DNA from 2 places in the Streptomyces sp. NBC_00239 genome. Region 1 is predicted to be linked to the other one. Evidence: riboswitches for the same ligand, from Rfam matches in the RefSeq annotation. Region 1 holds a riboswitch; the other holds the start of a gene.
What was found. Region 1 has a riboswitch for cyclic di-AMP ahead of OG764_RS07640 (LysM peptidoglycan-binding domain-containing M23 family metallopeptidase). Riboswitches for the same ligand answer to the same signal wherever they lie in the genome.
Positions count from the first base shown of each region.

Region 2: linked by a shared signal. The riboswitch ahead of OG764_RS10500 (M23 family metallopeptidase) and the one ahead of OG764_RS07640 (LysM peptidoglycan-binding domain-containing M23 family metallopeptidase) in region 1 are both predicted to bind cyclic di-AMP.

Region 1 is NZ_CP108095.1:1,748,083-1,753,486, reverse strand. It holds gene OG764_RS07660 (1-deoxy-D-xylulose-5-phosphate synthase) at 1-1,023, shown strand, start outside; gene OG764_RS07655 (aspartate aminotransferase family protein) at 1,020-2,414, shown strand; gene OG764_RS07650 (DUF6126 family protein) at 2,428-2,601, shown strand; gene OG764_RS07645 (tyrosine-protein phosphatase) at 2,598-3,398, opposite strand; cyclic di-AMP (ydaO/yuaA leader) riboswitch at 3,743-3,906, shown strand; gene OG764_RS07640 (LysM peptidoglycan-binding domain-containing M23 family metallopeptidase) at 3,909-4,898, shown strand; gene OG764_RS07635 (SGNH/GDSL hydrolase family protein) at 5,085-5,404, shown strand, end outside.
Region 2 is NZ_CP108095.1:2,403,217-2,408,620, reverse strand. It holds gene OG764_RS10510 (M16 family metallopeptidase) at 1-173, shown strand, start outside; gene OG764_RS10505 (M16 family metallopeptidase) at 194-1,561, shown strand; cyclic di-AMP (ydaO/yuaA leader) riboswitch at 1,789-1,948, shown strand; gene OG764_RS10500 (M23 family metallopeptidase) at 1,961-2,755, shown strand; gene OG764_RS10495 (GntR family transcriptional regulator) at 3,039-3,722, shown strand; gene OG764_RS10490 (HPr family phosphocarrier protein) at 3,988-4,269, opposite strand; gene OG764_RS10485 (bifunctional acetate--CoA ligase family protein/GNAT family N-acetyltransferase) at 4,442-5,404, shown strand, end outside.

The sequences.
Region 1 (5,404 bases):
CCCGGCCCGTCCTGGACCGACGTGTTCGGCGCGGAACTGGCCCGGATCGGCGCCGAGCGCCCCGACGTCGTCGCCGTCACGGCGGCCATGCTGCACCCCGTCGGGTTCACCGGCTTCGCCGAGCGGTTCCCGGACCGGGTCTGGGACGTGGGCATCGCCGAACAGCACGCCGTCACCTCGGCGGCCGGCCTGGCCACCGGCGGCCTGCACCCCGTCGTCGCCGTCTACGCCACCTTCCTCAACCGCGCCTTCGACCAGCTGCTGATGGACGTGGCCCTGCACCGGTGCGGGGTCACCTTCGTCCTGGACCGGGCCGGCATCACCGGCGTGGACGGGCCCTCCCACCACGGCATGTGGGACCTTTCCCTGCTCCAGGTCGTGCCGGGGCTGCGGATCGCCGCCCCGCGCGACCCCGACCAGCTGCGCGCCCAGCTCCGCGAGGCGCTCGACGTGGCCGACGCCCCGACCGTACTGCGCTTCCCCAAGGAGGCGGCCGGGGAGCCGGTGCCCGCCGTGGGGCGGGCCGGCGGCATGGACGTCCTGCGCTGGGCCGGTGCGCAGCACACCGCCGCCGGTGACGCCGACGGCGCCGCCGCGCCGCAAGGGGCCGACCGGGCCGGCGGGGACGTGCTGCTCGTCGCGGTGGGCGTGCTGGCGCCCGTGTGCCTGGGGGCCGCCGAACTGCTCGCCGGGCGGGGCGTCACCGTCACCGTGGTCGACCCCCGCTGGGTCAAGCCCGTGGACGAGGCCCTCGCCCCGCTCGCGGCCCGGCACCGGCTGGTCGCCGTCGCCGAGGACAACAGCCGCACCGGCGGGGTCGGCTGGGCGGTCGGCCAGGCGCTGCGGGACGCCGGGGTCGACGTACCGCTGCGCACCTTCGGCGTTCCCGAGCGGTTCCTCGCGCACGCCAAACGCGGCGAGGTCCTCGCGGACATCGGCCTCACGCCGGTCGAGATCGCCGGGGCGATCGGCGCGGCCCTGACCCGGAACACCATCGACGACCACGAGGAGATGACCACATGACGGACGGGTCCGGGGGGTTCGACCTGGGGCGCCTGCTGGCCGAGCGGGGTGCGGAGCGGTACGAGCTGCACGCCCGGCACCTCAACCACCAGCTCCCGCGCATGCTCCACACCATCGGATTCGACAAGGTCTACGTACGGGCCGAGGGAGCGCACTTCTGGGACGCCGAGGGCAACGACTACCTCGACATGCTCGCCGGGTTCGGGGTGATGGGCCTGGGCCGGCACCATCCGGTGGTCCGCAAGGCGCTGCACGACGTCCTGGACGCCTCGCTCGCCGACCTCACCCGTTTCGACTGCCAGCCGCTGCCGGGCCTGCTCGCCGAGCGGCTGCTGGCGCACAGCCCGCACCTGGACCGGGTGTTCTTCGGCAACAGCGGCACCGAGGCGGTCGAAACCGCGCTGAAGTTCGCGCGCTACGCGACCGGGCGGCCCAGGGTCCTGTACTGCGCGCACGCCTTCCACGGGCTCACCACCGGCTCGCTGTCGGTCAACGGGGAGAGCGGTTTCCGGGACGGCTTCGCGCCGCTGCTGCCCGACACGCAGATCCCGCTGGGCGACCTGGGCGCGCTCGAACGCGAGCTGCGGCGCGGCGACGTGGCCGCGTTCGTGGTCGAGCCGATCCAGGGCAAGGGCGTGCACGCGCCGCCGCCGGGCTTCCTGCGCGCCGCGCAGGACCTGCTGCACCGGCACAAGGCACTGCTGATCGCGGACGAGGTGCAGACCGGGCTGGGCCGGACCGGGCGGTTCTACGCGTACCAGCACGAGGCCGGGGTGGAGCCGGACCTGGTGTGCGTGGCGAAGGCGCTGTCGGGCGGGTACGTGCCGGTCGGGGCGACCCTCGGCAAGGACTGGATCTTCAAGAAGGTCTACTCGTCCATGGACCGCGTGCTCGTGCACTCGGCGAGCTTCGGGTCCAACGCGCAGGCGATGGCGGCCGGGCTGGCGGTCCTGTCCGTGATGGCGGACGAGGACATCGTGGCGCGTGCCGCGGCCACCGGGGACCTGCTGCGCGGCCGGCTGGCGGCGCTGGTGGACGAGTACGAGCTGCTGCACCAGGTGCGGGGCCGCGGCCTGATGATCGGCATCGAGTTCGGCCGGCCGTCCTCGCTCGGGCTGCGCAGCCGGTGGTCGGTGCTGCAGGCGGCCCGCAAGGGGCTCTTCGCGCAGATGGTCGTCGTTCCGCTGCTGCAGAAGCACCGGATCCTGACCCAGGTGTCCGGGGACCACCTGGAAGTGATCAAGCTGATTCCGCCGCTGGTGATCGACGAGAAGGACGTCGACCGGTTCGTCACGGCCTTCCGGGAGGTCATGGACGAGGCGCACGGCGGCGGCGGGCTGATGTGGGAGTTCGGCCGGACGCTGGTGAAACAGGCCGTCGCGAATCGGTGACAGAATCGCTCGCATGGACGACAGCGAGACCAGCGGTACGGACCCGGAGCCGAGGACGGGGGCCCGCCGGTTCATCGAGGACCGGATTCCGCGGGGGCTCGCGATCCGGGTCTTCGTGTACGTCGTGGCGGGCCACCTCTTCGCGGCCTTCGTCTACCTGCTCTTCACCGTGGGCGGCGAGCGCTAGCGGGCCTCCTCCAGGAGCCGGGTGCGCAGCCGCTCCAGGGTTTCGGGGCTCAGCCCCAGGCCGTCGGACAGGTACGGGTCCACCCCGCCCCAGGTCTCGTCGATGGCGGCGAAGGCCGCGTCCAGGTACTCGGCGCGCGCGTCGAAGAGGGGGCCGAGCAGCTCCAGTGCCTCGGGGCTGTGCTCGTCCTCGGGCCCGCTGCGCTTGACCCGGTAGCGGCGGTGCGGGGCGTTCGATTCCAGGTAGTCCGCCGTGATGGCGTCGCGCTCGACGCCGAGCGCGAGCAGGGTGACGGCGATGGACAGACCGGCGCGGTCCTTGCCGGCCGCGCAGTGCAGCAGCACCGGCACGCTGTCGTCGGCCATCGCGTGCACGACCCGGCTGTGCTCCGCGGTCCGCTCCTTGATCATCCTCTGGTACGAGAAGGACATGCGCGCGGCGGCCTTGCCCTCGCCGAGGATGTCGCGGAGCTGCTCGACGCCGCCCTCGCGGACCATCCGCCAGAAGTCGCCGCCGTACGCCGGGTCGGACAGCGGGAGGTTCACGTGCCGCACGCCGGTGAGTGCCACGTCCGCACCCTCAAGGGCCTGATCGGACGCGTTGCGGAAGTCGAAGATGGTGTGGAGGCCGAGCGAGTTGAGGTACTCGGTATCCGTTTCGGTGGCATGTGCCAGATGTCCGCTTCGGAAGAGATGACCGCTACGCACCCGACGTCCGTCAATGGTCGGAAGGCCGCCTACGTCACGGAAGTTACGGACTCCGGTCAGCCGGGGCTCGGTCGGTATGCGCTGGGTCACGTGGGCTCCTTGCGGCGAAGTGGGGCACCTGGGGCTATGTCCGAATTGCGCTACTTGGCGTCAAGTTACCGCAAGGGTCGGGCAGATGTGGAGGGGCGTGCGGGCACGTCCGCCCCTCGCTCGTGAGCAGGATCATACGGTGACCGTGCGTGCTGGGGGGTCCGAGTCGAAACCCGTTGTGGGGACGGCTGTTACGTGCCCGCAATAGACGGACAGTGACCGTAATTCCGGCGATCATTCAGCTCCCCGATTCCTTTGGGGAATTCATGACTTGTTCCGCCCGGCCGAACTCGATTACGTTCACGGCCGAGCCGGGTGGAACGCCAAATCCTGCCGCCACCCGGAAACCGCATCCGACCAATTACGTACGGCAGGAGCGGGGGAACCAGGTAAGCCGCCGTTCTGGATCTTTACTCCGGAACGGCTTGGGGTGAAGCCGTACTCGTACGGCCGGACATCTCCAGTCCGAACCCGACAGCTCACCTCGCAGGCGACGGAGAGGAATTCGCCATGCCCGGAAAGGGTAAGCACCGCCGCCCGAAGAGCAACCCGATGGCCCGCGGCCTCGTCGCCGCCGGCACGGGAAGCGCGGCGCTCGCGCTGCCGCTGATGGGCGCCACCGGCGCCCACGCCGCCGAGAAGGCGGCCGCCCCGGCCGCGGTTCCGGCCCAGGCGGCGGCGCACGTCCAGGCCCAGGCGCCGGCTTCGGCCGCTGCGACGAAGGCCGCGCCGACCACGTACACCGTCGTCGCCGGCGACTACCTCTCCAAGATCGCCGCGGAGCGGAACCTCGAGGGCGGCTGGGAGCGGCTCTACGCCGACAACCGCGCGGCGGTCGGCACCGATCCGTCGCTGATCCACCCGGGTCTGGAGCTGACCCTCGGCGGCACGGCCAAGACGAAGGCCGGCGCCAAGGCCGAGGGCGAGCCGAAGCGCGAGCGCGCTTCCCGGTCCGGTCACAAGTCGGCGGCGCCGCAGAGCGCGCGCACCTCGGGCTCCTCCGAGTCGGGCTCCGCTTCCTCTGCCGACTCCTCTTCTTCGTCTTCTTCGTCTTCGGCTTCCGGGTCCGCCGTGGCCGCCGGCTCGAAGTCCGCCGCCGGGTTCGTCGCGCCGGTGTCCGCCCCCATCTCCACCTCGTACCGCCAGGGCGGCAGCATGTGGTCCAGCGGTTACCACACCGGTGTGGACTTCACCGTCGGCTCCGGCACCACCGTCCACGCCGTCGGCGCGGGCACCGTGGTCTCGGCCGGCTGGGCCGGCTCGTACGGCAACGAGGTGATCATCCGCCACGCCGACGGCCACTACTCGCAGTACGCCCACCTCTCCTCCCTGAGCGTCTCCTCCGGCCAGAGCGTGTCGGCCGGCGACTCCGTCGGCCTGTCCGGCTCCACGGGCAACTCGACCGGGCCGCACCTGCACTTCGAGATCCGCACCGGGCCGTCGTACGGCGACGACATCGACCCGCTCGCCTACCTGCGTGCGCAGGGCGTGAGCGTCTGACGGCTCACGCCGTCCGACGGCCGGGGCCGGAATCCGAGGGGGATTCCGGCCCCGGCCGCGTGTGCGCCCGCTCTTATTCCTGACGTATTCCAAATGGCTGAAACTGACCGGGTGGTATAGATCACCCCGCGTCAACCCCTTCCTACGGTCGCGTAAGTCACATCGCGAGGTGAAAGATGTGCTCCCGTGGCAGGCGATTCGACTTTTCTCTCATCCGGACGGGGTCCCGTGATCCCCTTCGGCTCCTACGCGGCGATCGGCGACAGCTTCACCGAGGGTGTGGGCGACCCCGGCCCCGGCCCGGGCGGGCCCGGCGGCCCCGGTATCCCGGACGGCCGGGTCGGCCTCGACGTCCCCGGAGCGAGTGAGGCCTTCGTGGGCTGGGCGGACCGGCTCGCCGTCCTCCTCGCCGACCGGCGCGAGGAGCACGACTTCCGGTACGCCAACCTCGCGGTGCGCGGCCGGCTCCTCGACCAGATCGTGGCCGAGCAGGTGCCCCGGGCCAA
Region 2 (5,404 bases), 660 kb from region 1:
TCCTCGACATCACCGCGGAGGAGGTCCAGGCCGTGGCCGCCGCCCGGCTGCGCCCCGACAACCGCGCGGTGCTGGTGTACGAGCCGCTCGCCGGGTCCGGCGACCCCGGCACCGAAGACAGCGCCACCGACGAGCACGACGAGCACGACGAGACCGAGAAGGCGGCCCAGTGAGCGACGCGACCGCAGCCACGATGACCTTCCACCCCCGGCCGCAGGCCGGCGAGGCCACGCCGTGGGCGTTCCCCGCCCCGGAGCGCGGCGCCCTGGCCAACGGCCTGACGGTGCTGCGCTGCCACCGGCCCGGCCAGCAGGTGGTGGCCGTCGAGATCATCCTCGCGGCCCCGCTGGACGCCGAGCCGGCGGGCCTGGACGGCGTGGCCACCATCATGGCCCGCGCGCTGTCCGAGGGCACCGACAAGCGCTCCGCCGAGGAGTTCGCCGCCGAGCTGGAGCGCTGCGGCGCCACCCTCGACGCGCACGCCGACCACCCGGGCGTCCGGGTCTCCCTGGAAGTCCCGGTCTCCCGCCTGCACAAGGCGGTCGGCCTGCTCGCCGAGGCGCTGCGGGCACCCGCCTTCGCCGACAGCGAGGTGGACCGCCTGGTGCGCAACCGGCTCGACGAGATCCCGCACGAGCTGGCCAACCCGTCCCGGATGGCGGCCAAGCAGCTCTCCAAGGAGCTGTTCCCGGCCTCGCTGCGGATGTCCCGGCCGCGCCAGGGCACCGAGGAGACGGTGTCCCGGATCGACGCCGCGGCCGTGCGCGCCTTCTACGAGGCGCACGTACGGCCGTCCACGGCCACCGCGGTGGTCGTCGGCGACCTGGGCGGCACCGACCTGGACGCGGTCCTCGCCGACACCCTCGGCGCCTGGACCGGCGGCACCGCGGAGCCCCGCCCGGTGCCGGAGATCACCGCCGACGACTCGGGCCGCGTGGTGATCGTGGACCGCCCCGGCGCCGTCCAGACCCAGCTGCTCATCGGCCGGATCGGCGCGGACCGGCACGACCGGGTGTGGCCGGCCCAGGTGCTCGGCACGTACTGCCTCGGCGGCACCCTCACCTCGCGCCTCGACAAGGTGCTGCGAGAGGAGAAGGGGTACACGTACGGGGTCCGGGCCTTCGGCCAGGTGATTCGTTCCACGGCGCAGGGCACCGGTGCGTCGATGCTGGCCATCAGCGGCTCGGTGGACACGCCGAACACCGGGCCGGCGCTGGAGGACCTGTGGAAGGTGCTCCGGACGCTCGCGGAGGGCGGGCTGACCGATGCCGAACGGGACGTGGCGGTGCAGAACTTGGTGGGCGTGGCCCCGCTGAAGTTCGAGACCGCGGCGGCCGTCGCGGGCACGCTCGCCGATCAGGTCGAGCAGGAGCTCCCGGACGACTTCCAGGCGCAGATGTACGCGCGCCTGGCCGAAACGGGCACCGTGGAGGCCACGTCGGCGGTCGTCAACGCCTTCCCGGCGGACCGCCTCGTCGCCGTGCTCGTGGGTGACGCGTCGCAGATCGAGGAGCCGGTACGGGCGTTGGGCCTCGGCCCGGTGACCGTGGTCGGTGCCTGAGCCCGGAGGCGGATCTGCTCGGCCCGAAGCGGCCTGAAGCATCAGGGGCCCTGGCGGAATCTCCGCCAGGGCCCCACTTCATGTCAATTGTCCGTTTCATTGGGATGGTTGCGGCTATGCCTAGTGGCGTACGCCACAAAACCGCGTGTCTGTTTGGTGATCGGATGATGATCCGCCTAGTTTCGGTCCAGCTGTCCGTCAGCTGTACACGCCGCACCCGCGGCACCGGACAGCAATCGCCGAGTCCCCGTCAGGCGCGAGCCTGGGGAGCCGGGGACCCACAAGTGTCCCTGGGGTGAATCGGACCGCCTCGCCAGAGGGGGCCCGTAGGAGACCTTCCTGCTCCGAACCCGTCAGCTAACCCGGTAGGCGAGAGGGAAGGAAAGGATCAGCCTTTTCATGGCGTTTGGCACTCGACCCACCGGCAAGCACCGTGGTTCCAGCCGCATGAACCGCAAGGCCGCCGGCATAGCCGGGGTCACCGCCCTCGCCGCCACGGGTGTGGTCGGCTCTCTCGCGGGCCCCGCGTTCGCCGCCGGTCCGGCCCCCGAGAAGTTCGAGGACACCGGTCTCAACACCGTCGTGGTCGCCGAGGACATGGCCGGCCAGATCGAGACCCAGGCCACCGTCCAGGCGCAGGCCGCCGAGATCGCCGCCGCCAAGGCGCAGGCCGAGGCCGACGCCAAGCAGCGCGCCGCCGAGGCCAAGGCCAAGGCCGAGGCGAAGGCCAAGGCCGAGCGCGAGGCCAAGGAGCGCGCCGAGCGCGAGGCCGAGCGCAAGCGCCTCCTGCAGTTCGTCGCCCCCCTTCAGGGCTCCTACGTCAGCACCCAGTACCACGCCGGCGGGGCCATGTGGTCCTCCGGCAGCCACACCGGCATCGACTTCCACGCGGACCTCGGCACCTCGGTGCGCGCCGTCGGCATGGGCGTCGTGGTCGAGGCGGGCTGGGGCGGCGCCTACGGCAACAACGTCGTGATCAAGCACAACGACGGCTCGTACACCCAGTACGGCCACATGGACTCGCTGAACGTGGTCGTCGGCCAGCAGGTCACCCCGGGCCAGCAGATCGGCCTGTCGGGCAACACCGGCAACTCCAGCGGCGCGCACCTCCACTTCGAGGCCCGCACCGGTGCCGACTACGGTTCGGACATCGACCCGATCGCGTACCTCCGCTCGCACGGCGTCACCGTCTGACACCCTGCCCGAGGCCGGCGCGACACCGCCCGGCGCGGCACACAGGCTTCCCGAAGGCCCCGGCTCCCCGAGCCGGGGCCTTCGGCGTGCCCGGGTGCAGGCCGGCATGCCCGGGCGAAGGCAGTGCGCCCGGGCAAAGGATCGCCAAAAGACCGGATTTCAATTCCGGCCGCCCTCGGGAATTCCGGTGTGCTGCAATAGGCTCGCAGGGATGAGCTCGCCAGAGATCGCCAGAAGTCGCCCACCGCGATGCGCGGGGCGGGAAACAAGCGGAGGTCCGGTTTTGCGTATTCCGGCGCACGCGGTGTGCACCGCCATCCGCGAGGACATCGTCACCGGTGTCTTCGAGCCGGGCGGCCGGCTGACCGAGGAACTGCTGGCCCGCCGCTACGGGGTCTCACGGGTGCCCGTCCGCGAGGCCCTGCGCACCCTGGAGTCCGAGGGCTTCGTCACCACGCGCCGGCACGCGGGCGCCTGCGTGGCCGAGCCCACCGAGCAGGAGGCCGCCGACGTCCTGGAGATCCGGATGATGCTGGAGCCCCTGGGGGCCGCCCGGGCCGCCCAGCGGCGCACCGAGGCCCACCTGAAGGTGCTGCGCGGACTGGTCCGGCTGGGCCAGGAGCGGGCCAGGCGGGGCCAGGGCGAGGATCTGCGCTCCCTGGGCGGCTGGTTCCACGAGACGCTCACCCAGGCCTCCGGCAGCCCGGGGCTGATCGCCCTGCTCACCCAGCTGCGCCACAAGACGGCGTGGATGTACACGGTGGAGGCTCCCGTTGCCCCGGTGGAGTCCTGGGCGGAGCACGGGGCGATCGTGGACGCGGTGGCCCGCGGGGACGCGGCCCGGGCCCGCGCCCTCACCGCCGCGCACGCCGACCGGGCCGTGGCCGCCCACCGGCTGCGCCGCCCGGCCGAGGGGCGCGTGAGGACTTCGCAACCTGCCGTAAACACCGTGGGTTCCGGTTTTTAACAAAGGGCGTATACAAAGAGCGGGAATGTGCGCGGGGTCGGCGGAATTCATTCGCCCGGGGCCGGGTGGGCTCCAATTCCGGGATTCCGGGATTCCGGCATCCCGTGCACCCTATTCTGCTGCGCGCATTTCCATTCTCCGTTCCGGGCAGGACCGGGGCCGGGTCGGAAGGGGCCGCGGTGGAGCGGACGTGCAAAAGCGGCGAGGCCGCGGTTCCCGGTGCCGGGAACCGCGGCCTCGCCGCGAGCAGGGGGTGGTCCGGAGGTCAGACCGTCTCGGGGAGCTCTTCGAGGCCCTCCGCGACGAGCTTCGCCAGGCGGTCGAGCGCGATGTCCGCGCCCTCGGCCTCGGACGCGAGGACGATCTCCTCGCCGCCCTGGGCGCCCAGACCCAGGACCGCGAGCATGGAACCGGCGTTGACCGGGTCGCCGCCGGCCTTCGCGATGGTCACCGGGATACCGGAAGCCGTCGTCGCGCGGACGAAGATCGAGGCGGGACGAGCGTGCAGGCCTTCGGCCCAGCCGACGTTGACGCGGCGCTCTGCCATGGTGATGCCCTTCAGGTTCTTGCGGTTGTCTAGACCAGTCTCTCACGGTGCTCCGGATGCTCGGGCCGACCTCCGGCCCGGAAGTACCTGCCGTTCGGCCCGACCCAGCTTGCACCGATATGCCCCGGCTTGGCTCGCACGCCGCGCGAGGGCGCCCCGTAGGCTTGGCCGCATGACCACGGTGTCGGACCCCTCGTACCCCGCCCACTGGGAAGCCGATGTGGTGCTGCGCGACGGCGGCACCGCCCGGATCAGGCCGATCACCACCGCGGACGCGGGCCGCCTGGTCAGCTTCTACGAGCAGGTCTCGGACGAATCGAAGTACTACCGCTTCTTCGCCCCCTACCCCCGCCTGTCCGACCGTGACGTGCGCCGCTTCACCCACCACGACTACGTGGACCGGGTGGGCCTGGCCGCCACCGTCGGCGACGAGTTCATCGCGACCGTCCGCTTCGACCGGATCGGACCCGACGGCCGCCCGGCGTCCCACCCCGCCGACGAGGCCGAGGTCGCCTTCCTCGTGCAGGACGCCCACCAGGGCCGCGGCGTCGCCTCCGCCCTCCTCGAACACATCGGCGCGGTCGCCCGGGAACGCGGCATCCGCCGGTTCGCCGCCGAAGTGCTGCCCGCCAACACCAAGATGATCAAGGTGTTCACGGACGCCGGCTACGAACAGAAGCGCAGCTTCGAGGACGGGTCGGTACACCTGACCCTCGACCTGGAGCCCACCGCCGAGACCCTCGCCGTCCAGCGGGCCCGCGAACAGCGCGCCGAGGCCCGCTCGGTGCAGCGGCTGCTCAACCCGCGCTCGGTCGCCGTGATCGGCGTCAGCCGCACCCCCGACGGCGTCGGCCGGGCCGCCCTCGCGCACCTCCTCGCCGGCGGCTTCCCCGGCCCCGTCCACGCCGTCAACAGCGCCCTGGAACCCGGCGTCACCGAGCTCGCCGGGGCGCCCGCCCACCGCTCCGTCGCGCAGATCCCGGACGGCGTCGACCTCGCCGTGCTGGCCGTGCCCGCCGAGCGGGTGCCCGAAGCCGTCACGGACTGCGGGGAACACGGCGTACAGGGCCTGGTCGTACTGTCCGCCGGCTACGGCGAGAGCGGCCCCGAAGGCCTGGAGCGCCAGCGCGAACTC